Regions from separate parts of the Marinomonas sp. AWM4_232 genome, predicted to be linked through region 1. Evidence: riboswitches for the same ligand, from Rfam matches in the RefSeq annotation. Region 1 holds a riboswitch; each other region holds the start of a gene.
The links. Region 1 has a riboswitch for thiamine pyrophosphate ahead of thiB (thiamine ABC transporter substrate binding subunit). Riboswitches for the same ligand answer to the same signal wherever they lie in the genome.

Region 1 (12,182 bases):
CTGAAGTTGGGTGCTGGCTGACACAACTGTTCTGAAGCTATCTCGCTGCTTATTGAAATTCGCCAAGTTCGAAGTAACGCTTTCTTTGGCTAATTCTGCTCGCTGCTGCAATTGTTTTGAGCCGACCATCAAGCGATATCTAAACGTAAATGCCGCCGCCGTTTTGTGCAGTTGAGAAAAACTTAAAGCGACATTGGGACCGACTGCTTTAAAATATAAATACTGACCTATAGCGTTGTGTGCTTCTTGAGGAAGCTTGGCAATGGTCGAGCGTAAAGCATGACGCTGCGTCAGATTAAACGTCGCCCCTAAAATCGCTAAAATTGGGGATAAGATTTGCCACCATAACCAAGGGGAAAATAACCCCATGATTCCAAACACAACAAAAAAGATGGCATTTAGCCATGTCTGTCGCCACATCCAGCCTTTTAGGCGCGGAATATTTGGCACGGGATGCTTGCCACTGTTAACACGCTCATACACCATTTGCGCATGAGCTTTTTGCTCATTAGTCACCTTCTGGCGCACCGACTCGTAACCAATGACTTTACCATTATCAATCAATGGGCTTACATGAGCGCTGACCCAGTAATGATCACCACTTTTACATCGGTTTTTAACAATCCCCATCCAGCTACGACCCGCTTTTAAGTTTTCCCACATATCGGCAAACACTGCTGGTGGAACATCTGGATGACGAATTAGATTATGAGGCTGACCTATTAGCTCTTCACGCTCATAGCCTGCCACCTTACAAAAGTCATCGTTTACAAACGTTATACGTCCCTTTACGTCGGTACTGGAAACAAGGGTATAGTGCGCAGGGAAGTCATTCTCCCTGTTTGTAACAGACATCTTACGCATAGGTTCTCTCGATAAATCTAATTAATTATTAATCCTAACCTTAAGATTTACGTAGACTTTTCGCAACCAAAAGGCCGAAAAAATACTACTCGTCGTCAAAGTCACGGTAGGCATCAGGCGCCAAATCTTCAAAGCGGGTGAACTTACCAATAAAGGCTAAACGGCAAGTACCAATGGGGCCATTACGTTGCTTACCTATGATAATTTCGGCAATACCTTTATGTGGGGTATCTTCATGGTATACCTCATCGCGGTATACAAAGGAAATGACATCAGCATCCTGCTCAATCGCCCCTGATTCACGCAAATCCGAGTTTACCGGACGCTTATTGGGACGTTGCTCCAAGCTTCGGTTAAGCTGGGAAAGCGCAATAACAGGACAATTCATCTCTTTTGCAATGGCTTTCAAGGATCGAGAAATTTCCGAGATTTCGTTTGTTCGCCCTTCGCTGTAGCCTGGGATTTGCATCAACTGCAAATAGTCGACCATGATGAGGGCAACACCACCGTGCTCTCGGGCAATCTTACGGGTACGGGAGCGCATCTCTGTCGGACTAATCCCCGCCGTATCATCAATAAAAAGCTTACGGTCTTTCAGCATTTTGACCGCAGACATCAGTTTATCCCAATCTTCTTGGATAAGCTGACCTGAACGCATGCGTGTCTGGTCAATTCGACCCAAAGACGACAACATACGCATCATCAACTGCTCAGAGGGCATCTCTAAACTGAAAACGATGACGGGTAATTCGCTGATCATGGTGGCATTCTCCACCAAGTTCATCGCAAACGTCGTTTTACCCATGGATGGACGACCCGCCACAATGATTAAATCTGACGGCTGAAGACCTGATGTCATGCCATCTAGATCGGTAAAACCGGTACTAAGGCCAGTAATGGATCCTTCCTGATGATACAACTCATCAATTTTATCCACGGTCTTACTCAGAATGTCTGCAACCGCTCGTGGGCCACCTTTCTTTTCACCATCGCCGTTTAACTGAAAGATACGACGCTCAGCCTCTTCTAAAATATCTGAAGCTGACATTCCTTCTGGGTGGTAAGCACGATGATTAATATCATTGGCCGTGCTAATCAGGCGGCGCAATATGGCACGCTCACGTACAATCTCAGCGTACGAAGCAATGTTCGAGGCACTCGGTGTGGCTTCCACTACCTCGATAAGATAAGCAATACCACCAATCTCCTCTAACTCACCACGCTTATCTAAACGTTCACTGATGGTGACAACATCTGCTGGCTCCGTGTCATCTGCTAGTCGAGCGATTACAGCAAAGATTGCTCTGTGTTCAGGGCGATAAAAATCATCAGCGACCACCAACTCAGAAATTTTTTCCCAAGCCTCAGGATCTAGCATCAAACCACCGATGACAGAACGTTCTGCTTCGATGGAATATGGGGGCAATTTAATGGAGGATACTTCTGAATCTTCTACTTGCACGTAACACTCTCACGTAGATGGGGATTGAAAAAGGCTTTAAAGCTTATCACTCTGCTTTAAAAACACCAGACTGATTCACTAAAAATCTAGACACAAAAAAAGGCACTCCGCCAAAAGCGGAATGCCTCTCTTTGAAGCAATAATTTCGTTAGAAATTACTGAGCTACAACGTCTAGAGTAACTGCAACAGTCACTTCAGAGTGTAGTTGAACGTCAACTTCGTAAGTACCTACGTTACGTAGAGCACCTTCTGGAAGACGTACTTCAGATTTAGCAACTTCAACGCCACCTGCAACGATCGCATCAGCGATGTCACGAGTACCGATAGAGCCGAATAGCTTACCTTCATCACCAGCGTTAGCTGTGATAGTGAACGTTTTGCCTTCTAGAGTTGCTGCACGAGCTTGTGCTGCTGCAACGCGCTCAGCTGCTTGAGCTTCTAGCTCAGCACGGCGCTCTTCGAAAGAAGCCAAGTTCGCTTTGTTAGCCATTACAGCTTTTTTGTTTGGAATCAAAAAGTTACGCGCAAAACCTGGTTTAACAGTAACTACGTCACCGATACCGCCTAGTTTGCCTACTTTGTCGAGTAGAATCACATTCATCTCGATCACCTCTAAAATAAATTAACTAGCTTTTAATTGATGTCGGAAGGGGTTGATTGCAAGCGCCCTCGAATGTCTACAAAGCTATCGACCACCGCAAGGAAGATCAGAATATTCGCAAAATACACACTCAGAACTAACAAACCAATCAGATAAAAAAGTACCAATCCGACCATCCCAATTTTTTTCAATGCCAGAATACCATGCACCAAGGCCAAACCCGGGATCACAAGGGCAGGGATAGCAGCTCGAGACAACACCTCAAAACCACCACCTAGGCTTTCACCAACCAGCACCATTGCGCCGAGAATCAATGCCACGACAAGCGGCAATCTAAATTGGTGAAATTCTTTCTTTAAACCGCCTGGGTTGTATAACTTCGCTTGCCAACGACGCGCTAAAAATAGCACCGCCACAGCAATGTAAGCTTGTACAACTGACATAGCGATCACCGCCTGCTGAATGATCACTTCCTTGGAAGGAAGGTCGCCATCCACCTCATTGCTTAATATGTGCTGGATCAGTTCTGCAACCATATCCAACAAACTTGCCATGAGTAGCGGCTGAATCAGGGATGATAGAACAGCCAGTATACTGGCTCCTAACATCACCCAAGCCCACGACACTTTCTCTCTTAACACATAGGCTAAAATGAATGTGTCAATCAGCACCATCAGTGCTGTTGCATCTCCTTGGATCGTCCACAGCACAATGGCTGGTAGTCCGCCCCAAGCGATGACAGGTATTCCGTCTTTTACACCTTTTCGAAGTACCACCAGTCCGAGGACTGCTGCGCCCAGCCAAAACATCATTGGAATGATACTAGACAATGCAACCACAAGGATGGCATTGTTGCGTTTAATCATTACCCAGTTAGCTAAACCGCCCATAGTAATACTTCTTACGTCACTTATTAGTTGAAGTGACCGTCAGTGTAAGGAAGCAAAGCAATGTAGCGAGCGCGTTTGATAGCAGTCGCTAGCTGACGCTGGTAACGTGCACGTGTGCCAGTGATACGGCTTGGTACAATTTTACCAGTTTCAGTGATGTAACCTTTTAGAGTGTCTAGATCTTTGTAATCGATCTCTTTAACGCCTTCTGCAGTGAAGCGGCAGAATTTACGACGACGGAAAAAACGAGCCATAATGTATCTCCTAATTAATCAATTATTCAGCAGAGTCATCTGCAGCTTTATCAGCAGCAGCTTCTGTTGGTTTTTGCTCTTCACGCTGTGGAGCAGAACGGCGCTCTTCACGGCTTTCAGAAGCTTTGATCGGAGACACTTCAGTCACCGCTTCTTTACGACGGATAACTAGGTTACGGATGATCGCATCGTTGTAACGGAAAGTGTCATTTAGCTCAGCCATCACACCTTCAGACGCTTCAATGTTCATAAGAACATAGTGCGCTTTGTGGATTTTGTTGATTGGGTAAGCTAGTTGACGACGGCCCCAGTCTTCAAGACGGTGTACTTGACCGCCATCTTCAGTGATCAAGTTAGTGTAACGCTCGATCATTGCTGGAACTTGTTCGCTTTGATCTGGGTGTACCAGAAACACGATTTCATAATGACGCATGATTGCTCCTTATGGGTTCTTAGTCTCCACGCTTCCCCCGTTAAAAAGCTGTGAGACAAGGAGTAGTGATTTACGGGGATGCGAATTATATACCGACTAAGCAAATTTAAAAAGACTTTATGAGTATTATTTAACCGCCACAGAGCATACTTTCGGCGCAAGCAATCAAAGTAACTTCATCATTGAGATCTCGACATCGAAACGGTAACTCGTTATGTTGAGCATCGACTGTCTTTCGTAACACAGACACGCACCTTTAAAATTGATGTTTGAAAGGATTCATGATGCCTGCTTTTGTCTATTTATTACTGCCAATCCTATTTTGGTCTGGAAATTATGTTCTAGGGCGACTAACTGTATCTGGCGGCATTGACCCTTACACCATTTCGTTCTTTCGTTGGAGCTTTGCTTGTTTACTTATTCTGCCGTTCGCTTACGGAAAAATCCGCCAAGATTGGCCTCTTGTAAAACAGCATTGGGCAATGCTGGTTTTCTTTGCATGGCTGGGTATCTGTAACTACAACCTGTTTCTCTATATCGGCTTAACATCGACCACTGTCACCAACGCTGTACTGCTGAATTCCATCATGCCAGTCATGATCTTAATTACAGCAAGAATATTGCTTGGCAATAAAACTAACTTCTTACAAAATGCGGGGATTTTAATTTCCACTCTGGGAGCGATTGTCATCGTCAGTCGAGGCAGCCTCGATACATTTCTCCATCTGACCATATCAAAAGGTGATCTGTGGATAGTTACTGCGGCGGTGAGCTGGGCCATTTACTCGGTACTGCTCGTTAAACGCCCTCCAATGCATCTACTGAGCTTTTTTGCGGTGACGGCCATCATTGGGACCGCCATACAGTTCCCCATTTATTTATTCTTCTCAAGCACCAACATTGCTACGCTCACAACAGCCCATTGGGGGGCCATTGTTTACATGGCGATTTTTGCCTCCATTGGTGCATTTATTTGCTGGAATACCGGCATCCAAAAACTCGGAGCCGCGACTGCAGGTCACTTCATCCACCTACTCCCAGTGTTTAGCATTTTCTTATCCGTATTGTTTTTGAATGAGGCCATTCAAGGCTTCCACGGCATCGGCATCTGTTTGATCTTTTCAGGCATAGCCATCGCTACCATTGTTAGTCAACGCCTTCAGCGTCAGGCGATTAACACTTAAGCTTTCTTTTTACTTAAGCGAGCACTGAGCAAAATACTCACGAAGATCAACATTGTCCCAGAAATGGCCAGCCAATCTGGGACATGCCCCCAGATGGCCCATCCCCAAAACCCAGCAAAGACAATACCAATATAACTCACTGGAGAAACCACACTTGCAGGGGCGTAAGTATAAGCTTTCGTATAAAGGAACATTCCCACATACAAAGTGACCGACACCAACAACACCCACAGCCAGGTATCAGCAGGTAGCGCTAGGCTCTCCCCTTGCACCAATGCTAACGGCAATGACAAGAGTGCAGAAAAGCCAAAGTAGACAATCATGTTTTCCTGACCAGAAACATGACTACTGAGCAATCGCGTGGTCACCATCGAGAAAGCCAAGCCAACGGCGGATAAAAAGCCAATAATATGCCATGGATTGAAATGATCAGGTGTGGGGTTAATCACCAAGGCCACACCAATAAAACCAATAAACAAAGGCAACCATCGCGCTTTAGGAATCATAACTCGATGCATCGCCAACACTACAAATGGCACACATAGAGGAGCACAAGAACGTAACAAAGACGCTTCCACCAGTGGGATATGATTTAGCGCCCAATAATAGAAAAGGAAACCAGATAAGCCACCGAGACTTCGTAAGAAATGCGCCTTCACCACATGCAGCGGACGGCGCTCCCACTTCCCCCACATCTGTGGCAAGAGTACCAGCACACAAAACAAGCTCTGCCAAAACACCAACACCGGAACCGCGATCTGTGTTTGCACTTGCTTCGCGGCCACAGCAGTGATGGACATAATAAATGCATAAGCAACCGTTGCATAAATGCCTTTCTTAACTAAGTAGACATCACTCAATTTAGCGTCCTTAACTGGATTTAAGCTGGATGAAGGGAGAGCATCTATGATGAACGGATTAAGGCGCTGATGAAATACTTAAATAGTCGCAAAATGGTGATTCTGGAGCAGAGTCGTACAATTTTTTCGCATCAGTTTGTGCAACAATTTGACCATTCTCGATGAGCAATATTTGCCCACCTAACAACACAGCATCCGCAGGGCTGTGTGTCACCATCACAGTGGTCCACTGATACGTTTGCGTTAATCGACCAATTAACGCCAGCATATCCGAGCGCAACTTGGGATCCAGCGCACTAAAGGGCTCATCCAGAAGCAAAATAGGCTTATCTCTCACCAACACACGAGCAATGGCCACTCGCTGCGCCTGCCCCCCTGACAACTGATCTGGGTATTTGGCATGACAGTCAGAGAGCTGGACTTGCTCTAGAGCCCAGATGACTGTCTCTTTCTGTGCGCTGGATAGCGAGCGAGAAGCACAAATACCAATCGCAACATTATCCCAGACAGAAAGTTGCGGAAATAAGTTATCACTCTGAAAAAGAGTGGTAATAGGACGCTCAAACGGAGGTTTCAGAGACAGATCTTGACCAGCAAAGCCAATACTTCCTTGTCCCACAACGTAACCACCTAAAAGAGACAACAGTGTGCTTTTCCCACATCCACTTGCCCCCAAAATAGAGGTCGCACCAACGGCCAGCTGCCCCTGATAATGCGCCTCAAAGCTTTGCCACTGATATTGCACATCAAACGACAGCACGACGACCTCCTAGCAGACGCGTAATTCCATAAAAAAGCACTAAGCACAAACCAATCAATACGACCGCCACACATGCCCCTTGTTCAACTCGATATGAACCGATCAGCTGATACAGATACATAGGCAGAGTTTCCAACCCTTTCGAGCCAAACAGCGCAACTACGCCCAGATCACCCAAACTCAGTAACACCGCATAAGCCAAGCCTTGAGCCAAAGCCGAACGAATCGTCTGCCATTCAAGACGCAATCGAGACCAGCCAACGATATTCATTTGCCAGTACAACTGACGAAAGCGCTTCTCCTGCTGGTACATCATCGGCATGATCGACCTCAACACAAAAGGGAGAGCCATCACCGCATTGACCCAGACAACAATCCAATAAGCATGTTTAATACTCACCCCTAAATGGCGAAACAGCAAAAACAACCCCGTTGCTAACACAAGGCTTGGCACCATCAAAACAAGATTACCTGACTGCTCCAGTCGTACCGCCCAACGATTTCGACGCGGGTGCCAGCGCCACGCTCGTGCAATGGCCGCAATACTCAACCCCATTAACAGCGCCAGCACGCCAGAAGGCAAAGCAATGCGTACTGAGTGCCAAAGCCCCCACCATAACTGAGAGTCCAATAAACTCAGCCAAAATAACTCACTAAAAATGGGTGACAGAATGGCAACAAACGGCGGCAGCACCCAAAGCAACACCAGCGCGAGGACGCCATAGTCTAGGCAACTCGCCCATTTACTGGACCGCAAAGGTAAACGTCCCCCTTGATACAAACTCACATCTTGACGAACTGGCGGTGCAAATCGGTACACTGCCACAGCCACTACGGAGCAAATCACCACCTGAAGCAAAGACAAATAGCTGGCTTTGTTTAAGTCAAACTCAAAACGCAACGCCTGATAAATCGCCACTTCTAAGGTGCTTGAGCGAGGCCCTCCGCCAAGACTCAACACGACGGCAAAGCCAGAAAAGCACAGCATAAAAATCAGCAAAAACACCCCAGGAAGGTTTTTCTTCAGGTAATGCCATTCCACTAGCTGAAACACTCGCCAGCGCGATAACCCCAACTGACTGGCGAGACGCCATTGAGCATCAGGAATCAGGTCATAGGCCTGTAAAATAACTCGAACCGCCAACGGCATATTAAAGAAAACATGCGCAATTAAAATGCCACCCAGTCCATACAAAGGAAAAGGCTGACCAAACAAAGCGGTAAACCAGCCATTACGGCCATAAACAACCACAATACCGAGGATGGCCACAATCGTCGGCACAACCATTGAAATAGCAAACAGAGAAAGTAGCGTTTGTCGTCCCCAAAAGCGTCGATGAAATAAGCAAGACGCCATCGGGATGGCCAACAATATGCTCAGTAAGGCACTGAGGCTGGCCTGCATAAAAGAAAAGCGCACCACACGCCAAGTGTAAGGATCAGAAAAGAAACTCCCCCAAGAACTTGGCGAAGCATAACTGAGCAGCGCCACCAGCGCTGCCAGAGCAATCACAGAATATAATGAAACGCCCAGCCAAGCTGGGCGTAAATGCGCATTAGAAAACAATGTTTAACGAGTCGTCGCCTCCAACCACTCATTCACCCAAGCCTGACGGTTTTGCGCCACTTTCTCAGCGTCTAACGTCAGCACCTTGGTTGGCTGTGGTTGTGATGTAAATGCTTCTGGCAGAGGGTCAACATTCTCCATCACTGGATACATCCAGTTACCAGTCGCCACAACATTTTGGAAGCCTGGCTCAAGGATAAACTGCATGAACTGCTCAGCTAGCCCTTTGTTTGGAGCGTTTTCTAACATCGCTGCCACTTCGATCTGAGGGTAAAATCCTTCGCTTGCTTCGGCCGCTTTGTACTTATGCTCCCCTTCAGCAACAATGTGGTAAGCAGGAGAAGTGGTATAACTTAGCACCACATCCGCTTCACCTTTTAAGAATAAGCTATAACCGTCGTACCAGCCCTTAGTAACCGTCACAGTGTGATCTGCAAGTTTCGCCCAAGCATCCGCCGCTTGATCACCGTAGACCGACTTCATCCAAAGCAGCAAACCTAATCCCGGTGTTGACGTACGTGGGTCTTGGTAAATCACTGTTAGGTCTTGGTTCTCAACTACGTCTTTTAAGGACGCTGGTGGGGTTTCCAGTTTTTCACTGTCATAAATAAAAGCAAAATAGCCTTGGTCGAATGGTACAAAGTATGAATCATCCCAGCCGCCAGGCGTGGTCACAGCAGAAGTGTCAACGCTGTGCTTAGCCAATAAACCTGACTTCTTAGCCGCCTCCATTACATTGAGATCAAGCCCCAGTAAAACATCGGCTTCAGACGCGTCACCTTCAAGCTGTACACGGGACAAAATGCCGACCGATGAGTCCAACGTAACAAAGTTCAGCTCACAGCCACACTCTGCTTCAAAGTTGGCTTTGATCCTCGGACCTGGGCCCCACTCAGAGGCAAAAGAATCGTAGGTGTAAACATTCAGCGTTTGGGCCGATACCAAGCTACAAGACAACAAAGCTGTCGCAGAAAGCGCAAAAGATTTAAAGGACATAGTCGCTCCATAAATGAGCGGCGTATAACTGGATTGGCAAGATGTGAAGGGCTTGCTATCTCAATTCCTACGCCAGCATGATCTGGTTCAGGTTCAATGGGTTAGCCATCAATGGCTTCTCAGCGGCAAACGCCACACCCCATGAGATACAGGTGTTTTAAAACGGGGTTATTCTAGCAGATACACAGTAAGTTTAGACATAGCAACCTAGATCTAAAAAAACCAGTGTTAAATTTTCCTAGCAACCCTAATCGCACGCTGATACCGAATGTAACGATTGATTGACGCAATCGATATTCGATCAACAAAAACCAAATGCCATAAAGAAGGTAGCCATGGATTACAGATGCGCTCTACTTCACGCAATGTGGAACGAAGCAATTCACCACGTAATGAGCGAATCTCTCTGGCTAGCTGGCAAAGTGTACGAATTTTCAATTCAAGATAAGCTGAGCGTTGTTGTTTCGTCTTAACAAAGGAACCAATCTCTATGATGCATTTTAACCAGCTTTTATAGGCGCCCGTTTTATACTTACCGCCTGTCGCGCCAGCAGTGTGTATACGATAGTGATAGACAACATCTGGAATTATTAACAAAGACTTGGCTTTGCTAAACACTTCTGCGCAATACAGTAGATCTTGAGCCATGTTGAAACCTGGAGTAAAACGCTCATCCTTAAAAGAAGACGCGCGAAAGATCTTACCCCAAGGGTGCCCACGTAACTTATCATGTTGTAAAAGCGTCGTTAAACAGTCCTCGCCATAAATTGTCTCTTCACGAGAGATGTTCTCTTTAACTTTATTATTTCCAAAAGAAATATTAGACCCTTTTACAATGTCCGCACCACTACGCTCAATTGCTTGATACAAGGTTTCAATTGCAGTAGTAGGCAAAATGTCATCAGGGTCGACATACATCAAATACTTACCCCGAGCTTTTTCTAAACCAGAATTTCGAGCAACTGCACTACCACCATTCTGCTGATGTTCGATCAGATCAATATTGGTATATTCAGCCGCATACTGACGACAAATTGCGGCGCAATTATCAGGAGACTGATCTTCTATTAAAATGATTTGCAAACGACCAGCAAAAGTCTGTTTGAGTAAGGAGTCAATACAAGTGGCAATATATTGCTCAACGTTATAAACCGGTACAATTACAGATACATCAAACATTAGCTAATATCAATCCCATAATGCCCAGCAATTGCCAGCCACTGCTTACAATTATCGTTATCCCCAATATTACTTTTCATCAACGAGTATTTTTGCGTCAACAAGATAGGTAGCGGCTCAGGGTTAGGACAACTGGATTTATAAACTTTCGTCCCTTGTAAATGAGCCATCGCCTTAAACCAAAAATCATCTGCTTTAGGGGCAAGCTTCATATATAATTCTTCATTAAGTACATCTTTATAAAGGCAACCTGGGGGATATAGAACGCCTCCCCACCCCACAGCTAAGGTTCGATCAGAACTATGCCCCAGCTGTTCCGAAGACCATTTTTTATAAGGCATCAAGCCTTGTTCGTTAAACCCAAACGCTCGGCACATATGCGCTACCACAGCATCAGGGTGCTTAGCATGTTCCTGCAACAAACGTTCCAACCAGTCTCGTGGATACATTAAGTCGTCATCGCACGTCACTATGTATTCATCTGGGTGAATTTTTAGCGTTTCAATCAATTTACGATGGGAAGAAGTGCTGTCACTAAAACGTATTTCGAAGCGCTCTGACTCCAAGTCTAGAAGGGATGCAGGCAACTTAGGCTGTAGATCATGATGTACCCAAAGCACTATTTTTTTAAACGAGACGCTCTGACACAAGAGGCTACGAATCACATAATGCAGCCTTGGTAAGCGATACTCGATTGTTGTCAGGGAGATCAGTACCTGAGGCTTACCAACACTTACCGCCCTAGGCTCAGTTGAGTCCATGTATCTCAACTTAATCATTCCCATAATTGACTTAAAAAAAACGATCGCTTTCATTGCACAACACTCAACCTAGAATTACTCAACTTATCACAAAAACTTTAGTACAATCATTCACCTAGACAGGTTGAGTTAATGACCTACCCTCGTTCTCAAACAATCAAAAATAGTACACCTAATGGCAATTATATTACCAGCGCTTTCCAAAGTGTTACGCCGCCAGACCATCGAACATCAACCTAAGCTCGTTTCTGTAATAGGCTTTATCACACTGCTGGTATTTGCATTCAGCCGCTCTAGCTCATACGACATTGGCAAAACAGCATTAGAAATCACTGGCTGTTTAGGACTACTATGCCTTTATAAGTATGGA
Region 2 (12,182 bases), 3.4 Mb from region 1:
TGTGGGTTCAAATAACCCGAAAGGTGTGGATATTAAGAAGCACAAAGATGAAAACGGCATTCCTCTTGATGGCATTCCGTTCCATCCGTACTACACAGTGCACGATATCGTGGGTGTTGCAGTGTTTCTATTTGTCTTCTGTGGAGTGATTTTCTTCTTCCCAGAGATGGGTGGTTACTTCTTAGAAAAACCAAACTTTGAGGCGGCTAACCCGCTGAAAACTCCAGAGCATATTGCGCCAGTTTGGTACTTCACGCCGTTCTATGCGATTCTTCGTGCGGTGACATACCCATTGTTTGGCTTGGATGCGAAATTCTGGGGGGTTGTGGCGATGGGGGGGGCAATCGCTATCCTGTTTGTATTGCCTTGGTTAGATCGTAGTCCAGTAAAATCTATGCGCTACAAAGGCTGGATGAGTAAGGTTGCGTTAGTTCTTTTCTGTATCAGTTTTGTTGTGCTCGGTGTACTCGGTGTATTGCCTTCTACTGAAGGTCGAACAACGGTGGCACAGATTGCATCAGTGGTTTACTTCTTGTACTTCATCTTGATGCCTTTCTATACCAAGTGGGAAAGTACAAAACCAGTGCCGGAGAGGGTGTAAGCATGAAAAAGATTTTCGCAACTGCGGCGTTAGTATTTGCCTCAGCGATGACCTTCGCATCAGGTGGTTCAGCTGTTCACCTAGAGCATATGGCGCCAGATTTACACGATAAAGCTTCTTTACAACGAGGGATGCAGGTTTACTCAAACTATTGTGCTGGCTGTCACGAAATGGGCTATGCACGATATGAGCGAGCTGCAACGGATTTGGGTATTCCGGCGGATTTATTCGAAGCCAACTTATTGCCTTCGGGTAAGAAAATTGGTGACCTAATGGATAATGCGATGGATGCAAAAGATGCCAAAGAGTGGTTTGGTGCAACGCCGCCAGACTTGACGCTTGAAGCTCGCCTGCGTGGTCATGATTGGGTTTATACCTACTTGAAGTCTTTTTACGAAGATAAAACACGTCCTTGGGGTGTCAACAATACGGTGTTCCCGAGTGTTGGGATGCCAAACGTCTTAGAACACCTACAAGGAGTTCGTCATATGACTTGTGCACAAGCGCCTGCGATGGACGAGCATGGTAAGCCAAAATTTGATACACTAACTGGCGATATTTTGACAGAAGAACAATGTAATGTCGTGGTGCAGAAAACAGAAGGTCAACTTTCAGAAGAAGAGTTTGATCAAGTTGCTTACGATGTTACCAATTTCTTAGTGTATATGGGGGAGCCAAGTCGTTTACAGGCTGAATCCTTAGGAATAAAAGTGTTATTATTCATCGTTCTATTTGGTATCTTTGCATACCTATTGAACAAAGAATACTGGCGCGAAATTCACTAAACACAAAGTGATTGTTGTTTTGCCCAAAATGTCCCTCCTTCAAGAGGGACATTTACATCGTAGTTTGTTAAGTTAACCCCTTAATGGGGTTTTCGTTGTTTATTGAATAGGGGTTATACATGGGTGTTATTGCAAAGCGCTCTTCAATGACGTTCTTCTCTGATGGAGAAGATCACTACAGCCATCGCGTACGAATCGTTTTGGCTGAAAAAGCGGTAACCGTAGATATTATTGATGTTGATCCTTTCAACAAGCCAGAGGAATTGGCAGATATCAACCCTTACAATGAGTTGCCAGCATTGGTTGATCGTGAGTTGGTGCTTTATGAGCCAAATGTAATGATGGAGTATTTAGATGAGCGTTTCCCTCATCCTCCGTTGTTACCTGTATACCCTGTCGCACGTGCAGACAGTCGTTTGTACATGTATCGTATTCAGCGTGACTGGGCTGGTTTGGTCGACACGATTTTGACGAGTAAAGATCGTGATGCGGTTGAAAGCGCGCAGAAAGAGCTGCGTGAAAGCTTAATCAGTGTATCGCCAATCTTCGAAGAGAAACCTTACTTCATGAGTGAAGAGTTCACGATCGTTGATTGTTGCTTGGCTCCGATCTTGTGGCGTCTTCCGGTATTGGGCGTAGATATCGAAAAAGCGCAAGCGCCGGGCTTGTACAAGTATATGGATCTGGTTTTTGATCGTGAGTCTTTCAAAGAAAGTCTGTCAGAAGCAGAACAGGAAATGCGCCTAGACTAACGGCACATCAAGTTTTCAAAAGGGGCGTGAAGCCCCTTTTTATTTTCAGGAGTGCAAAGAATGATTCCGAAACGTTCATATCTACTTAATGCGACATATGAGTGGATCGCAGACAACGACTTAACGCCGTATTTATTGGTAGACGCAGACTTTGAAGGTGCTGTGGTGCCAAGAGAATTTGTTAATGATGGTCAAATTGTCTTGAACATCAGTATGAGTGCGGTTAGGCATCTACATATTGATAAGCAAGGGGTGTCATTTGAAGCGCGCTTTAGCGGTAAGCCAATGCAGGTTTTTGTGCCAATGGCAGCAGCGATAGCGTTATATGCGAAGGAAAATAATGACGGAATGGTATTCCCACCTGAAACCTTTGAAGTGACTCCAGAGCCTGAACCAACGCCACCAGAGCCACCACAAAAAGGTTTCACGTTAAAAGTCGTGAAGTAGATTAATCTTCATAGCCAAACAACTGGCGTTCAAGTAAGTCTACTAATGTGTGGACAACAGTTGTTTGGCATTCTTGGACTCGAGATGTACCCGTTAAGTTGATTTTAATCTCGGTATCATCTTGTGAAGTCAGCGCAGACACATTTTTAGCATCCGGTGTCGTTAATGCGACAATGCTCATTTTGCGCTCATGGGCAGCTTGAATGGCCTGAATAATAGGCGAAGTATTGCCTTTGTTTGCGACGACAAATAATACGTCGCCAGGGTTGCCGATCGCAGTGATCTGTTTCGAGAATACGTCGTGATAGCTGTCATTGTGCGTAATGGCTAACAGGGCGTTGCCGTTACTGGTCAGTGACACGGCTGGCAGGCCTGGACGTTCACGATCCATTCGATCAAGTAGCAGCGTGCTAAAATACTGAGAAATGTACGAACCAGTCCCATTGCCAACCGCAACCACTTTTCCGCCATTAGCAATGCTATTAAATAGCACTATGGCTGCATGCTCTATGTGTGCTGGTAAGGTTTCCAGTGCATATTGCTGTGACTCAAAACTTTGCGCAAATTGCGTATAGATCGCTTCTTGATAATCCATAAATAACTGCTTATACCTGTACTGCCTGCAGCCAATGAATGTTGCTTTGGGAAAGCTCCCCATCTATAGCAATCACATCTATTTGGTATTGGCTTTGTTGCAAGTTGTGTTTCATTAACCAGAATTCAGCTGATTTTAAACAGCGCTGAAATTTCTGTCTTGTAATTGTTTCGCTGGCGCTGCCACGTGCTTTGCTAGCTCTGTATCTGACTTCAATAAATACAATGCTCTGTCTGCAAGGGGATCGCATTATCAAATCCAGCTCGCCCGCGCGGCAGTGAACATTTCTATCAATAAGTTGGTAGCCTTGCTGAACGAGGAATTGCTCTGCAAGTCGCTCAGCTTTAGCGCCATCACTCTGTTTCTTTGTGGGTGAAATAACTTTCCTTAGCATCGATAAGCGCTCCTTGCTTATACGTCACAATATTTGGTCGACGGTTGAACATGCCATTATTTTCTAGGGTGATAATACCTGTCTTAGCAGATACTTTAGCAGACCGAACATTAGTGAATAATGCCAGTCGCTTAGCAATCAAGTAACTGTCATTCCCCAGTGCTGTCAGCCTTTGTAGGACTAGAGGTTGACTGCTTCCACCTCTGCTTTGTTGTTCTAGGATGGCAGGCAGCTCACTGAACACAATACGCTCAATATCTTCGTTTTTGGTCGTTGAGCTGGGTGAACGATCATGAATGGTTTGCGAAGCCAGCATTGGAATGTCGTCAGCAAAGTAAAAGTTGAGCAATGGGCGAATCTGCTTTGCATCTTCAAGCTTACCGACATAGTACACATAATCTAAATCTTGGCGGGCACGAGGTGTGGACTCGATATCTTGATTTGTCCACTGGCGTATACGGCGAATTCGCGCCTCACTTTCATCCACTTGTAGCAACTGCTTCACAGCATTTGCACGCCCTGTCGGAGTGTCTTCATAGGAGAGAGAAGTTAATACTGGCAGACCTTGTTGCTGCGCAATCCCTTTAAATTGATCGCCTTGACGTAGTGCCCAAGTAGGCTGGGTTGTAAGAATGGCGGAGTTTTCTGCCCCTTCTTTTTTGGCGAATGCGATGAGCTCACGAATATCGTCTTTAACATTTAATGAAAAGTGGTAAAGGTTCGGCGTCAGGGTATTAATTTCAAGTTGGTTCAGTGCAACGGTGGGGATGTCGGTCACTAAATGTGGTAACTGACTAACATTCTGTTTGCGTAAGGGGCCGATAATGGTCTCCGCACCAGTAGAACTTGCTGCTGCGTAGGCATCAGCGAAATTGGCGTAACGGTCGGTATCAATAAGATGTAGAGCTGGCTGCACTTCAGCGTTGGCATAATATTGTTGCAAGAGACCGTCTAAAATAGCTTCTGAAGCAACTTTTAATTCTTTACTCATTGGCAGTAATACCGCAACAGAGCTCGGCATATGGTCTTCTAAGGAAGCCATTATTTGGAAATCTCGTGGCGGATTGATTGCAGCGGGATGGCTTGCATGAGCAGATTGCCAGTGCTTGAAGGCTTGGACTTGCTGTTCAACGGTCATGGATTGATCACGTAAGATATTAGAAACGTTTAACCATCCATCTAGTAGCGGTAAATTGCTACTCACCTGAAGATAAGTTACTTCATTGTCGGTTAAGTTTTGAATCGCAAACCAAAGCTCTTCTTGATTGTTTAGCTGTGCATCCACAGGTAACTGAAGGCTTAATTGCATGTAGTCCTTCACTGCATTGGGCCAATTATCCAATGAAGCCATCACGCGCGCACGATGTCGTAATAGCTCAGTGTTGTTTTCTAGTCGCTGCGCTGCACTTAGCTGTGAAGCCTGACCAAGCATCTGTAATGCCAGCAAAGGTGTATCTAATGCCAATGCAATATCACTCATTAGTAGCATGCCTTCAAACTGGCTTGAGTTACTAATGGAAATAACGTGGCCTTCAAGCAATGATCTCGCTTCAAGGTACTGTTCGTCTAAGAAAAGCGCTTTCGCTGCGGCAAAATAAAATGGCGCGGCCGCCTGAGGCGAACTTTGTGCCTGAGCTTGCGCTATCGCATATTGATAATCGGATAAATCCCCTGACTGCTCAGCAACGGTTTTAGTTGAGCCTTGATCAGGCATGGATGTTTCAATGGCGCCACAACCAATTAGAGACAATGTCACCAAGGAAAGTGGTATGATACGGGATCTAAACAAACTCATATGCACGCAATACTTAAGCCTATTAAAGAGGAATCATGGTAACACAGTCTGATAATGATGTGAGAGGAACCTTCTACATTGTAGCGACCCCAATCGGTAATCTGGACGATTTTACGGATCGTGCAAAACGAGTTTTACAAGAAGTTGACTTTATCGCTGCAGAGGACACCCGTCATAGCAAACGTTTGATGAATCATTTTGGTATCGATACAAAGCTGTTTGCTCTACATGACCACAATGAGCGCGATAAGGCGTCCTACATTGCTTCCTTGTTAAGTGACGGTAAAAACGTGGCCTTGATCTCTGATGCGGGCACGCCATTGATCTCTGATCCTGGTTATCATGTGGTGAACTTTTTACGTCAAGAAGGGCACAAAGTTGTGCCTGTTCCAGGCCCATCTGCATTGATTACCGCACTGTGTGCATCAGGATTACCAACAGACCGTTTTAGCTTTGTCGGCTTTTTGCCAGCAAAAAGTAAATCTCGTCGCGACGAAATGTCGAGCTGGATGCCAAGTCTTGGTACCGTGGTTTTCTATGAATCTACCCATCGTATTTTGGACTGTTTAGAAGACCTCGAAGCGGTTTGGGGTGAGCAAGCTCAAGTGGCCTTGGCACGTGAATTAACCAAGACTTTTGAAACATTTATATCAGGCTCAGTTTCAGAAATTAAGCGTATTTTACAAGACGATAGCAACCAAACTCGTGGTGAGTTCGTGATGATGGTGTCTTTGCCTGCACAGGAAGAAGACAACAGCGAGGCTCTTAAAATTTTAAAAATATTGCTCAAAGAATTGCCTGTAAAACAAGCGGCAGCATTGGCTGCTGAGATCACTGGTGAGAAGAAAAACGCTTTGTACAAGCAAGCGCTTGCGATGAACGAAGCGTAATTTTACTAACCAATCATTCAATCTTTGTTTGTTTACAGAAGCAAACAAACGCGTATACTGATGTGCAACTTGTCGGAGTGCCTTAATTGGCTGAGATCGCATTTTAATGCGGGATCCGCAGAACCTGATCAGGCTAATACCTGCGAAGGGAACAAGAAAGCATCATTTCTTTTCTGCTAAAATTGCGTTGTTTTAACCTAGTCCACAAAGGGCAATAGGTCTTAAAACAGCCGCGCGTACGTGGAAGTACGTGACCTCCTGACAAGCATTTTTTCCAAACATACAATAATGGGAATCTGCTAATGTCGACTACACCTGCAAAACCTAATAAGAAAACTCGTGAAATTGCCCGTCTAGAAGCCAAAGCGTTTATCGAGTCTTTGCAAGCTACTCCTTTTCCATCCTCCGAACGTATTTACGTACAAGGCTCCGATGCATCGATCCAGGTGCCCATGCGTCAGATTAATTTAACCGATACGCCTATTGGCTCGGACCCTAACAATCTGACTTTTGAGCCAAACGAGCCAATCTATGTTTACGATACTGCGGGGCCATACGCCGATCCTGCAGAAAACATTGACGTTCATGTGGGTCTAAAAGCATTACGTAAACAATGGATCGAAGCCCGTAACGATACTGAAGTGCTAGAAAGCGCCAGCTCAAACTTCGCTCAAGAGCGTTTAGCCAATAATGAGCTAGACGAATTGCGCTTTAAGCACCTACCAAAAGTGCGTAAAGCTAAAGCGGGTCAATGTGTCACGCAAATGCACTACGCGCGCCAAGGCATCATTACGCCAGAGATGGAATACATCGCCATCCGTGAGAACCAAAACCTACAGGCGATCAAATCTGAGCTTTTGCTAAAACAGCACCCGGGCCACAGCTTTGGTGCTAACCTGCAAACTGAAATTACCCCTGAATTCGTGCGTAAAGAAGTGGCAGAAGGTCGCGCCATCATCCCTAACAACATCAACCACCCAGAAACTGAGCCTATGATCATTGGCCGTAACTTCCTAGTGAAGGTGAATGCCAATATTGGTAACTCGGCGGTGACGTCTTCTATCGAAGAAGAAGTGGAGAAATTGGTCTGGTCAACGCGCTGGGGCGCAGACACCGTGATGGACTTGTCGACTGGCAAAAACATCCACGAAACCCGTGAATGGATCCTACGTAACTCGCCCGTACCAATCGGTACGGTACCGATTTACCAAGCTCTTGAAAAAGTAGATGGTGTTGCCGAAGACCTAAACTGGGAAGTGTTCCGCGATACCTTGATCGAGCAGGCTGAGCAGGGCGTGGATTACTTCACCATCCACTGTGGTGTCTTGCTACGCTACGTGCCAATGACAGCGAAACGCCTAACGGGAATTGTCTCTCGTGGCGGTTCCATCATGGCGAAATGGTGTCTTGCGCACCATACAGAAAACTTCCTTTACACACGTTTCAAAGAAATTTGTGAAATCTGTGCTGCCTATGATGTGGCTCTTTCGCTAGGTGACGGACTACGTCCAGGCTCGATCATGGATGCCAACGACGAAGCACAACTGTCGGAGCTGCGTACCCTTGGTGAACTAACGAAGATTGCATGGGACTACGATGTTCAGGTGATGATCGAAGGGCCAGGACACGTGCCAATGCAATTGATCAAAGAAAACATGGATCTGCAACTTGAGCACTGCCACGAAGCGCCGTTCTACACCTTAGGCCCATTGACGCAAGACATCGCCCCCGGCTATGACCACTTCACCTCTGGTATCGGTGCCGCGCAAATCGGTTGGTACGGCTGTGCCATGCTATGTTACGTCACACCAAAAGAGCATTTGGGTCTGCCGAACAAAGAAGACGTGAAGCAAGGTCTGATCACTTACAAGATCGCGGCCCATGCGGCGGACTTGGCCAAAGGTCATCCAGGCGCACAAGTGCGTGATAATGCCTTGTCTAAAGCACGTTTTGAATTCCGTTGGGAAGATCAATTCAACCTGTCTCTAGACCCAGAAACAGCACGTTCTTACCACGATGAAACCTTGCCACAAGCGTCCGGTAAAGTGGCTCACTTCTGCTCGATGTGTGGTCCGAAATTCTGTTCGATGAAGATCACTCAAGAAGTACGTGACTACGCCGCAGGCCTTGAGAAGATCGAAGCGGTGGACGTAACGGCAGAAGAGGGTATGCAGCAGATGTCTGAGCAGTTCAAAGAGCTAGGCAGTGATGTCTATTTGACCACAGACAAGTTAACCACTGATAAGCTGGCTGCCGAAAAGCTAGAGCAACAAGAATTAGTGAGTGAAAAATAGATGATCTCAACAGATGTTAAACAAATAGCGTTTCGTGACGCTGGGTTTAAATCATCTGTTTTGGATAACACTCAACACCTTGGGTGTCGAGTGTTTCACTCCACAACCGATGAAACTCAGAATCAGTGCTGTATTGAACTGCTCCACGGCGAATTAACGCTGAAAACAACAATGGAAACTTGGCAGTTTGTTCGTAAGCTCGAGGCAGAAAGCAATATCTATCAGGCCCAATGCCTAAATAATCAGATTACGGTTCAGCTGCCAGGTCAGCGTATTGCCCATTTTCAAGCTGATAAACTGACCAAGATAAACCAAAACGATCTTGCCGTGGCGTTGGCGTGTTTTATTGAGCAAGGCTACGAACATTTAGATGCCATGACCTTGGCGCTCGCATGGTTAACACAACAAGCCCGTGCTGCGGGGGCGGGTTGGCCGGAAGATCGTACTTGGTTCCCACGCACCAGCTTCGCCGATGACCATGTGATCGCTGGCGAGGCTGAGTTTAGCCCCATTCGCAAAGAGCTGTTTACCCTCTACCCAGTGGTAGATACCGTGGAATGGTTGGCCTTGGTATTAGAACAGGGTGTGACCACTACGCAATTGCGTATCAAAGATGCTGACGACAAGGATCTGAGGAAAAAGATCCAACAAGCCATCGCCTTAGGCGAGCAACATGGCGCGCAAGTCTTTATCAATGACTATTGGCAACTGGCTATTGAACTGGGCGCTTACGGTGTGCATTTGGGGCAAGAAGACATTGAAGTGGCGGATCTTTCGGCGATCCAGCAGGCCGGCTTACGTCTTGGCATAAGCACTCATGGTTATTTTGAAATCATGCGTGCCTTTAACCTCAAGCCAAGCTACATCGCCCTTGGTCACATTTTTCCAACTGTGACTAAGGATATGCCGTCTCAGCCACAAGGTTTAACCCGTTTAGGCCAATATGTTGAGCTGATCAATGGTGCTTACCCAACAGTGGCCATCGGTGGTATCAATGCGGAACGCTTGCCAAAAGTAAAAGCCACAGGCGTGGATTCCATCGCCTTGGTGACCGCGATTACCCGTGCGGACGATCCAAAAACCGCAACACAATCTTTGCTAAAGGCGGTGCTCAATGATGTACAAGGAGAAGTTGATGCAACTGTATGTGAATGATGAGCCAGTTCAGTCTGAGCACAGCACTTTATCCGCTTTACTAGAAAGCTATGTCAGTACTGAACAGCGGGTCGCGGTGGCAGTGAATCAACAAGTGGTGCCACGCAGTCTGTGGTCGGATTGCCTATTAAAAGACAACGACCGTATCGATATCTTTGAATCCATTGCAGGAGGTTAATATGTCATTAACGATTGCAGGTCATACCTTTTCATCACGCTTATTTACCGGTACGGGCAAATACGCCAACCAAGAGCAGATGATTGCTTCCATCTTGGCAAGTGGCAGTGAAATGACCACCTTGTCCTTGCGCCGTATGGATTTAAAAGCCGGCTCTGACAATATTCTAAAGCCATTGCAAAAACTGGGTGTAAAGCTATTGCCAAACACTTCTGGTGCTCGCGATGCTAAAGAAGCTATCTACGCTGCCCAATTGGCCCGAGAAGCCTTAGAGACGAATTGGGTCAAAGTGGAAATCCACCCAGATCAACGTTACCTAATGCCAGATCCAATTGAGACCCTTAAAGCGGTCGAAGAGCTAGTGCGCCAAGGCTTTGTGGTGATGCCTTATATTCATGCGGACCCAGTACTGTGCAAACGCCTAGAAGAAGTGGGCGCACAATGTGTGATGCCACTAGGTGCACCGATTGGCTCGAACCAAGGTTTGGCCTCTAAACCCTTCCTCGACATCATTATTGAGCAAAGCACTGTGCCTGTGATTGTTGATGCGGGCATTGGCGCACCGTCTCATGCTGCCGCTGCGTTAGAAGCCGGCGCGGATGCGGTCTTGGTTAACACCGCCATGGCGGTTGCTAGCCATCCTGAAATGATGGGTAAAGCCTTTAAACTGGCGGTGGAAGCAGGGCGAACGGCCTATGAATCGGGTACGGGTAAAGTGCAACATACCGCCGAAGCGTCTAGTCCTTTCACCGAGTTCCTCAAGGAGCTGGTATGAGTGGCGCCATACGAGTCTTGCATCAAAGCCCAGCGGTCGAAGGCCAATTTAGCGCACAACTCGAAGCGCTAAATTGGGACGCCATTACCGCTCAGCATCAAAACGCCACCGAAGCAGACGTGCGTCGAGCACTGGCCAAACCTAAGCGTGATATCAATGACTTTGCCGCCTTGATCTCCCCAGCCGCCAAGCCATTTATCAATGAGATGGTAGCAGAGAGTGAACGCCTGACGTTGCAGCGTTTTGGTAAGACAGTCAGCTTGTTTGCGCCTTTGTATTTGTCTAATACCTGCGCCAACGAATGCACCTACTGCGGCTTTTCCATGAGCAATGCCATCAAGCGCTTAACCTTGAACGAAGCGCAGATTGAACGAGAAATCGACGCCATCAAGAAAAAGGGTTTTGACCATATCTTGCTGGTGACGGGCGAAACCAAAAAAGTCTCCATGCCTTACTTCGAGCGCATGTTGCCATTGTTTAAGCCCGCTTTTAGCCAGCTTTCCATGGAAGTGCAGCCATTGGAAATGGAAGAGTATGCGCAACTCAAAGAACTCGGCCTCGATGGCGTCTTGGTCTACCAAGAAACCTACCGACGTAGTACCTACCTTGAGCATCATTTACGGGGTAACAAGTCTGACTTTAACTACCGCTTAGACGCACCGGATCGTATCGGCCAAGCCAAGGTCCATAAAATCGGCTTAGGCGTTTTACTTGGTTTGGACGACTGGCGCACCGACTCCATCATGATGGCGCACCATCTAAGACACCTGCAAAAACGCTACTGGCGTTCACGTTTTAGCGTTGCATTCCCGCGCATTCGCCCCTGTGCTGGTGGCATCGTACCGAAATCCGTGATCTCCGATCTCGAACTAGTGCAACTTATCGCCGCATGGCGACTCTTTGATGCGGACTTGGAAATGAGCCTTTCCACCCGAGAGTCGGCGGAGTTTCGTAACCACGCCGCACGCATGGGCTTCACCACCATGAGCGCAGAATCGAAAACTCAACCGGGCGGCTACGCCGATGACGCCAAAGAAGCCCTAGAGCAATTTGAAATCAGCGACGAACGCAGCGTCACCGAAATCGCCAACGCCATCCGCGCCCAAGGCCGCGAAGTCGTCTGGAAAGACTGGGACATCTCCCTAAACATGTAAGCTTCCCTGCGCGAGGGAAAAATCCGCAGCCTAGGCATACTCTGGGCTGCTAAATCTCAGTTTCGGAGCTCATAATCTGCTTCGCTGCTTCATTCCATGTATTCAATTCGCTTGCGCAAATCTCAGGTCGTTCCTCCCTTCGAACGTCAGCGCGAAACAAACACACGGAACGTTGCTAAGGAAACTACACTTTGTAGGAGCGGGTTGTACCCGCGACCAAACCTGCATTTATGAGGTAAATCGCCAAGCTTAAATTTCGTGAATTTTTATCTGCCCCCAATAGTTCGAAAACGACAGCTTTGAACTCTTGTACGACCTCGCTGCGCGAGGGAGCAACCTGCAAACTAGGGGGTAATTCTAGGTTACT
Region 3 (7,361 bases), 700 kb from region 1:
AACGGTGGTGACTATGGGAAAGGTTTACTCAAAGCTAATTTGGCAATACATCCCGATCAGTGGTTTTTCTCCTGTCATTTTAAAGGCGATCCTGTAATGCCTGGATGCTTGGGACTGGATGCGCTGTGGCAATTGCTCGGTGTTTACATCGGGTGGTTAGGCGTACCTGGGAGAGGGCGCGCCTTAGGCGTGGGGCAAGTGCGGTTTACAGGTCAGATTTACCCAGACGCTAAGCAGATCGAATACCATGTTCACGTAAAGCGATTTATCAAAAAACCTTTAGGAATGGGCATCGCTGATGGCTATGTTTTGCTGAACAATGAGGTGATTTACACCGCAAAAGACCTAAAGGTAGGGATGATTAAGCAGGGCTGAATTAGTATGACAGTCCTACAAGTTCTCGCTAACATTAACGTTTTAATCGGGGGTATTCGGTACCACCCCAAATAAATTCTCTACGTAGAAGGTTTGTTTAGCGATTCGGTCATGTACGGCGGCTTGTACTGAGTAACGTCCAGGGGAAAAGGTTGCTTCTATGGTGATTTTGACGCTACTCGTACCGAGTGTATAGCGTTGTTTGAGTGGGGCGCGCTGCCAAAGCTCTATGTTCTTTCCAAGCATGCTTTTTTTGCCATCTGGTGTAATGAAGTAGAGGTCGACATCGAGTTGGCACTTGCCCTGATTGTCGGTTTGGCAGCCTTCAAAGATAATCGCGCTGTAGACGCTTTCATTCATTTTAACGAACGGGCCTAACTCAGGTTTAATAATTCCCGTTTTGATGAATTGTGCTTCTAAGGCGTCAGGGTTCTTTGTCATCATGAAGGCAATGGCTTTGATACCGTGATTGTATGGCTTTCTGATGGTGGGGGTGTAATGCTCCATTCCACCCTTTGATGGAATGACTCGCGCGAATGACTGATATTCAGGTTGGTTAGTGGGTTGCTGAGCACAGGCGCTTAACCACAATGTTATTAGCGCAAGTGAAGCTAATTTCAATCTCATTTTTCATCCCTGTCAAAAACGTATTTCCTTATGATCAACATAACAGAAACGAGATTTATTTGCATTTATGCCTGTTAAATAGATTTGTAAAGTTTTATGGACTAACGACTCTGAATCACTGTCTTTAAACTACGAGTTGCTTGGGTGACGTTGTCGGCATGGCTAATGGCGGAGACCAGTGCGATGCCGTGTACGCCTGTTGCGGCGATGTCGGCTAGGTTGTCGTGTCGAATTCCGCCGATGGCGACGATGGGTTTATCGTAGGCCGCTAAGGCTTCTTTTAGACCATTTAGGCCCCAGTGGTATTGGGTGTTGGTTTTGGTCGGTGTGGGGTAAATAGCGCTTAAACCAATGTAATCAATGGGCAGGTGTTGGGCTTCTTCCAATTGTTGCCAGCTCTCGATTGAGAGCCCTAGAATTTTCTCTGGTCCCAATAAATATCGTGCGTCATGCACGGGCATATCGCTTTGTCCGAGGTGCACGCCATCCGCATCCACGGCTAGGGCAACGTCGACGCGATCATTGATAATAAGCGGAACGTTGGCGGCTTTGAGTATCGGCTGAATGGCGCGGGCACGGCGAATAAAGTCACGTACATCGTGATGCTTTTCCCGAAGTTGCACCATGGTCACCCCACCGGCGACCGCTTGAGTGACGACGCGTACTAATGTGTCGAGGTCTTGGTTGTCGTCGGTAACGAGATACAGTTCGTAGGGTGACATGGTGTTTCCTTCTAAAGTATTAGGCCAGTTGCGACAGTTTCAGGCGCTGCGTTAGCGTGTCGGCATCTAAGTTATACAAGGCATCGAGCAAGGCCACTTGCAGACTGCCAGGGCCATTGGCCTGCTCTGCGGCGATTTCACCTGCCACACCCATGACCGCTGCGGCGGATAATCCGCTGGTTTCACCAATGGCTGCGAATGCTCCGGTGATCGCGCTGAGTGAACAACCTGTGCCAGTTACTTGCGTCATCATTGGGTGGCCATTGTTCAGTGCAAAAGTACCTTCATTGCTGACGACGTAGTCGGTTGCACCAGAGATAACTACTTGCGCTTGGTATTGTTCAACCAATTGCTTAGCCGCCTCCAATGCGGCTTCGCTAGGGTCTTGCGAATCGACTCCTTTCCCTTGTGAGGCCTGTCCCGCTAACGCAATGATTTCCGACGCATTGCCACGAATGATCAAATGCTTGGCAAGGGCGGCCAAATGACTTGCGGTGTGGGTGCGTAAGCTGGTCGCACCACATCCTACAGGATCAAGTACCACTGGTTTGCCCGCTTCATTGGCTTGTTCCACGGCAAAGGTCATGCGCTCAATCCAAGTACGATCCAAGGTGCCGATATTGATCACCAAGGCGCCAGCAAAGGCCATCATCTCAGCCATTTCTTCTCGCGAGTGCGCCATGATGGGTGAGGCGCCAATAGCGAGCAATGCGTTGGCGGAGTTATTCATCACCACATAGTTGGTGATATTGACGACTAATGGCGCTTGTTCACGCAGTTGCGCCAGCGCGGTACAAATAGCTTTTACGTTCATAGGTTGGCTCCGGATTGGTTAAGGCCCTGTTGCCAAAAGGCAATTTCCATACGTGTGGCCGTGCGGAAGGTTTCAATTAGCTGCTGGCCCTTTTGGCTGGTTAGCTCGATATCGGCAAGTAATTTATTAAAGTGCGTTGCGCCTTGTGCCACATGGGATTGGAAGTCATCGCCACTGTAGAGCTTAAGCCACGTTTGATAAGGGTTGCCTTCCCATACTGTGTCAGGCTGTTGTGCCAGTTGGCGACCGATGACGGCATAGCCAATGGAACAAGGTGCTAGGGCTGCATAGAGGCTGACCAAATCGCCACTCATGCCAGCGTCCAACACAAAGCGCGTGTAGGCCACAGTGCCAAAGTCCTCTGGCTCTTGTTCCATATCTTGTTCGCTAATGCCCCATTGCTCGCACCATGCCGCATGGTGCGCGATTTCACTGTCGAGCAACGCGTGTACGGTTGGCAACGCTTGGCGCATGTCTTCTAGGCTGTTGGCTTTATAAATGGCCAAAGCATAGGCTCGTACATAGTGCTTGAGGAACAAGAAGTCTTGCTTCAGATAATGCAGAAAGCTTGGCTTTGCTAAGGTGCCTTTGGCCAACTGCTGTACGAAATCATGTTCCGTATAGGCTTGCCACTCTTGCTGGCACGCCTCAATCAGATCTTGATATTGCATAATGGCTCCTAGTTAAGGTTTGGCACGTAGTCTTGGGCTTTGGGTAGCGATTCGATGATGCCGTGCTCAAACATAAACTCGGCGTAACCATCGTAACGGGCCAGATCAATCGCCGCTGGGCGTAGGGCAAAACGCGTTAAGGTGTCTTTCCATGCTAGAGCATTCAGCTCGTTGTCCAAGGTATCAGGAGAGTAGGCGATGAATTCTTTCCAAGCCGCTTCTGGGTGGTTTACGATGTAGGTGGTGGCTTTTTCTAAGGCACGGTTAAAGGCTTGAATCGACTCCTTATCGTAGGTTTTTCTGTTCGCCACAAACACCAATTCATCGTAGGCCGGTACACCGTGCTCTTCTGGGAAAAACGCTGTCGCAGCGTAGTTTTCAAGTTTTAGCTGATTGGTTTCAAAGTTACGCAGACCACCCCAAATCGCATCCACTTTGCCAGAAGCCAACGATGCCGACAAAGACCAACCGACGTTGATGATCTCGACCTCATCCCACATCACACCATGGTGTTTAAGCATGGTGCCAACGGTGGCTTCTTCTGTACCAGCGATAGCGATGCCGATCTTCTTACCTTTCAAATCCGCTGGTGATTCAATCTTGCTATCGTCCATTACCATTAAGGTGTTCAGCGGCGTCGCAATCAAGGTAGCAGAACGGATCAAGGGTAAGCCCGCCGCCACATCAATGGTCAACGTTGGCTGATAGGAAATCGCCATATCGACTTTGCCCGCAGCGACCAGCTTGGGCGGCATACTTGGGTCAGCAGGCTCTTGGATAGTGACATCTAGGCCTTGTTCCGCAAAGTAGCCTTTTTCCTGTGCAATCACGATGGGGCCATGGTTTGGGTTCACAAACCAATCCAGCATCAGCGACAGCTCATGGTCGGCTGCAAACAATGAAGAGCTGGCTGAAAGGCCTAGCAGAGCAGTGGTGCTGAAACGTGTAAAAGTATTCATAGAAGTCATCCATCCTTATTGGGAATGCCAAGGTAACGAGCGTTTTAATAACCAATCGACACTGAAATACAGGGCGACCGAAAACAGAGAAAGAATAAACAGCGCGGCGAACATTTCGTCGATGCGCATGCGGGCATTGGCTTGTAACATCAAATAACCAAGGCCAGCGCTGGAGCCAACCCATTCGCCCACCACCGCACCAATCGGTGCAACCACCACCGCGACTCGTAGTCCTGAGCCTAAAGCAGGTAACGCGGCAGGCAATTGAATGTGCCAAAGGGTGCGCCAGCGGTTCGCGTTAAGGGTTTGGGCGAGATCCAGATAGCCGGACGGCGTGCTGCGCAGGCCATCGAAACAACAGGTGGTCACGGGGAAGAAGATAATAATCGCCGCCATGGCGACTTTTGAGGCGATGCCGTAGTCCAGCCAAAGCATCAAAATCGGCGCGATGGCAAATACCGGAATGGCTTGGCTGGCAATCAAAATCGGCAGCAACCATTGTTTTACCGGACGAAACAGCAGCATCAGCAAGGCGAAGCACAAACCAATGCTGACACCGAGGGCTAGCCCAATCAGTACTTCTTGTGCCGTGACCCAGGTATGTGACCAAAGCATTGGCCAGCGTGAGATCAACACCTCAAACACCGCCATGGGAGCGGGCAAAATAAAGCTGGGTAACGACCAGATCAGGATCGCCCCTTGCCATAAGCCCAGTATCACAAGACTTGCTGTGGCACCACGAAGCCAATTAGACATGTTCACCTCCAAGTCGATGCAGAATATCGTTTTGAAGTGCGGCGCTGTGTTCATCCAATTGCCGAGGTGGCGAAGTTGCTAAACCCGCTAAAAGATGTGCGTTGGCGGGAGAGCCTTCCATCACATAGATCTGATGACCCAAGCGCACTGCTTCTTGCGGATCATGAGTCACCAGCAACACGGTTTTGCCTTGTAGTAGCTCAAATGAAAGGCTTTGCAGCTTGTGGCGCGTCACCGCATCTAAGGCTGAGAACGGCTCATCCATTAATACAATGGGGCGTTCTTGCAGTAAGGTTCGCGCTAAGGCAACCCGCTGGCGCATGCCACCAGATAGCGTGTGAGGGTAGTTATCGGCGTGCGCCTTGAGGCCTACTTTGTCCAGCAGTAACAAGGCTTTATCACGTATGCCTTGGGACAAGCTGCGACCTTGTAAGCGTTCGGCAATGCAGACGTTATCAAGTACAGACAACCAAGGCAGCAGTAAATCCTGCTGCGCCATGTAAGCAATATTGCCAGACAGTGATTGGCCGTCTGTCTCGATTTTTCCTTGCCATTGGGCATTTTCTAATAACCCTGCGAGCTTGCGCAAAATCGAGGTCTTACCACAACCACTACGGCCCAATAGACATGTCCATTGCTGAGCTGTCAGCTGCATGACTAAGTCCTGCAACACTGGCTGCGCTTTTGTTGTATAGCGTAGGGCATCCGCTTGAATCGAGATCGCAAATCCTTGGTGCATAGGCTTAGCGCTGCCATTGATAAAAGTGATGAACAGGACCATGACCTTGACCAATCCGTAACTGGTTTGAGGCAGCAATGGCGCCGGTTAAATAGTCTTTGGCTTGTTGTACTGCCGACGTTAGGTCCGCGCCTTGAGCAAGATAGGAGGCAATCGCTGACGATAGGGTACAGCCTGTACCGTGGGTGTTTTGTGTATCAATGCGAGGTGCGGTAAAGGTTTGCACATCGCCATTTGCGATCAACCAATCGTTGCTGACTGGCAAGCTTTCAAGGTGCCCTCCTTTTAGCAACACCGCTTTTGTTGGCAATTGCTGTAACGCTGGGATCTGCTCTTTTATAGCTTTTTCAGAGTCTGGAACGTTTGTGTTCAGCAGGGTAGCTGCTTCAGGCAGGTTGGGAGTAATCAGCGTGGCTAACGGCAGTAGCTCGTCTATTAGAGTTTGAATGGCGGTCTGTTGTAGCAATAAGTCGCCACTGGTCGCCACCATCACTGGGTCGAGCACAATGTGTTTTGGTTGGTGTTGGCGCAGCTTGCGGGCGATAAGCTGGATGATTTCTGAGTTCGCCAACATACCGATTTTGACCGCTTGCACGTTGAGATCGGTAAAGACCGCATCCAATTGTGCTGCGATATGCTCTAGGGGAATGGCGTGGACATCGGTTACACCAAGGGTGTTTTGAGCTGTGGTCGCCGTGATTACTGTACAGGCGTAACTGCCCGTGGCAGAGATGGCTTTGATATCGGCTTGGATGCCTGCTCCACCGCCGCTGTCCGAGCCTGCGATGCTTAACGTAATAGGAGTGTTTGTCATGATATTCCCCTCGGACGAAGGGAAAATGGGGGCGAAATGCACGGAGTGCAGGAGCCAGCGACATGGGATGCAAACATCGCAAAACTCAACTAACTTTGTCCCCATAGTTCCCTACGTCAGTGCTAACTGAATCAGGTTCAACGGGTCTCGCTTAAGCGATCTCAGCAGCAAAACTGCCCCCCGACTATGTGATCACGATGTTATCAGCTCTTTGCCCCTGACACTAGCTACCTCTTAGGCCCTCGATTTTTGGAGGACTGCGCTTTTCACGGGAACCGCGTTCATGTTTGGAATACCGCTTAAACATAATTGGCCCCTTCGCATAAATAAGCTAAGTTTGTTTATGAATCATTCCCACGGTATGAATTTGATTAGCGAGGCTTTTATGACAGCGACACTTTCAGACATTGAATCGGCAGTTGAGTTTGTAACATCTGGAGAGGGGATGTCTGAAGTTTATATTGATAGGTGTACAGACGCGATTTATTACATTGACGATGCTATAGAAGAGAGCCTTCCTGAAAATCTCTATGAAAGTACCCAATACATTGCTGTCCCAAACAAACAGGAATTAGGTTTGGATAAGAGCATTGCCATCCAATTTGTCGCTGAAAACCTACCTGAGCAGCTAGATCTCGCCTATGAAACCTTCAGTAAAAAGGGCGCTTACAGACGTTTCAAAGACTTCCTCAATACAGCCGATAAACTGGAAGCTTGGTACTCGTATGAAGCGCTGGTGCTTCGGGAGGCTATTATAGAATGGGGTCAAGAAAATAACCTTCGATTTAGCGATGCGCCAAGTTTGTAGGACCTCGGTTTCCGAGGGAATGGACTGTAAACGAGGTAAATTATTAACTAATCGTAGCTTCCTGCGCACAGCACGT

Region 2: another riboswitch for thiamine pyrophosphate. It lies ahead of thiC (phosphomethylpyrimidine synthase ThiC); the one in region 1 lies ahead of thiB (thiamine ABC transporter substrate binding subunit).
Region 3: another riboswitch for thiamine pyrophosphate. It lies ahead of thiD (bifunctional hydroxymethylpyrimidine kinase/phosphomethylpyrimidine kinase); the one in region 1 lies ahead of thiB (thiamine ABC transporter substrate binding subunit).

Annotation. Positions count from the first base shown of each region.
Region 1 is NZ_JBSWTA010000001.1:634,809-646,990, forward strand. Features, by position in the region: gene ACXAC1_RS03050 (methyl-accepting chemotaxis protein) at 1-864, opposite strand, end outside; gene dnaB (replicative DNA helicase) at 950-2,326, opposite strand; gene rplI (50S ribosomal protein L9) at 2,482-2,928, opposite strand; gene ACXAC1_RS03065 (hypothetical protein) at 2,961-3,818, opposite strand; gene rpsR (30S ribosomal protein S18) at 3,842-4,072, opposite strand; gene rpsF (30S ribosomal protein S6) at 4,095-4,505, opposite strand; gene ACXAC1_RS03080 (DMT family transporter) at 4,787-5,689, shown strand; gene ACXAC1_RS03085 (DMT family transporter) at 5,686-6,549, opposite strand; gene ACXAC1_RS03090 (thiamine ABC transporter ATP-binding protein) at 6,608-7,309, opposite strand; gene thiP (thiamine/thiamine pyrophosphate ABC transporter permease) at 7,296-8,876, opposite strand; gene thiB (thiamine ABC transporter substrate binding subunit) at 8,880-9,872, opposite strand; TPP riboswitch at 9,919-10,024, opposite strand; gene ACXAC1_RS03105 (glycosyltransferase family 2 protein) at 10,101-11,051, opposite strand; gene ACXAC1_RS03110 (glycosyltransferase family A protein) at 11,051-11,812, opposite strand; gene ACXAC1_RS03115 (O-antigen ligase family protein) at 11,988-12,182, shown strand, end outside.
Region 2 is NZ_JBSWTA010000001.1:4,013,949-4,026,130, reverse strand. Features, by position in the region: gene ACXAC1_RS19085 (cytochrome b) at 1-601, shown strand, start outside; gene ACXAC1_RS19080 (cytochrome c1) at 604-1,386, shown strand; gene ACXAC1_RS19075 (glutathione S-transferase N-terminal domain-containing protein) at 1,506-2,138, shown strand; gene ACXAC1_RS19070 (ClpXP protease specificity-enhancing factor) at 2,199-2,585, shown strand; gene ACXAC1_RS19065 (SIS domain-containing protein) at 2,587-3,180, opposite strand; gene ACXAC1_RS19060 (YraN family protein) at 3,191-3,574, opposite strand; gene ACXAC1_RS19055 (penicillin-binding protein activator) at 3,534-5,369, opposite strand; gene rsmI (16S rRNA (cytidine(1402)-2'-O)-methyltransferase) at 5,405-6,259, shown strand; TPP riboswitch at 6,323-6,427, shown strand; gene thiC (phosphomethylpyrimidine synthase ThiC) at 6,562-8,553, shown strand; gene thiE (thiamine phosphate synthase) at 8,554-9,708, shown strand; gene thiS (sulfur carrier protein ThiS) at 9,689-9,886, shown strand; gene ACXAC1_RS19030 (thiazole synthase) at 9,888-10,661, shown strand; gene thiH (2-iminoacetate synthase ThiH) at 10,658-11,815, shown strand.
Region 3 is NZ_JBSWTA010000001.1:1,340,018-1,347,378, reverse strand. Features, by position in the region: gene fabA (bifunctional 3-hydroxydecanoyl-ACP dehydratase/trans-2-decenoyl-ACP isomerase) at 1-375, shown strand, start outside; gene ACXAC1_RS06450 (hypothetical protein) at 418-1,002, opposite strand; gene thiE (thiamine phosphate synthase) at 1,104-1,724, opposite strand; gene thiM (hydroxyethylthiazole kinase) at 1,744-2,538, opposite strand; gene tenA (thiaminase II) at 2,535-3,209, opposite strand; gene ACXAC1_RS06430 (ABC transporter substrate-binding protein) at 3,218-4,168, opposite strand; gene ACXAC1_RS06425 (ABC transporter permease) at 4,184-4,924, opposite strand; gene ACXAC1_RS06420 (ABC transporter ATP-binding protein) at 4,917-5,705, opposite strand; gene thiD (bifunctional hydroxymethylpyrimidine kinase/phosphomethylpyrimidine kinase) at 5,668-6,477, opposite strand; TPP riboswitch at 6,569-6,670, opposite strand; gene ACXAC1_RS06410 (UPF0158 family protein) at 6,863-7,285, shown strand.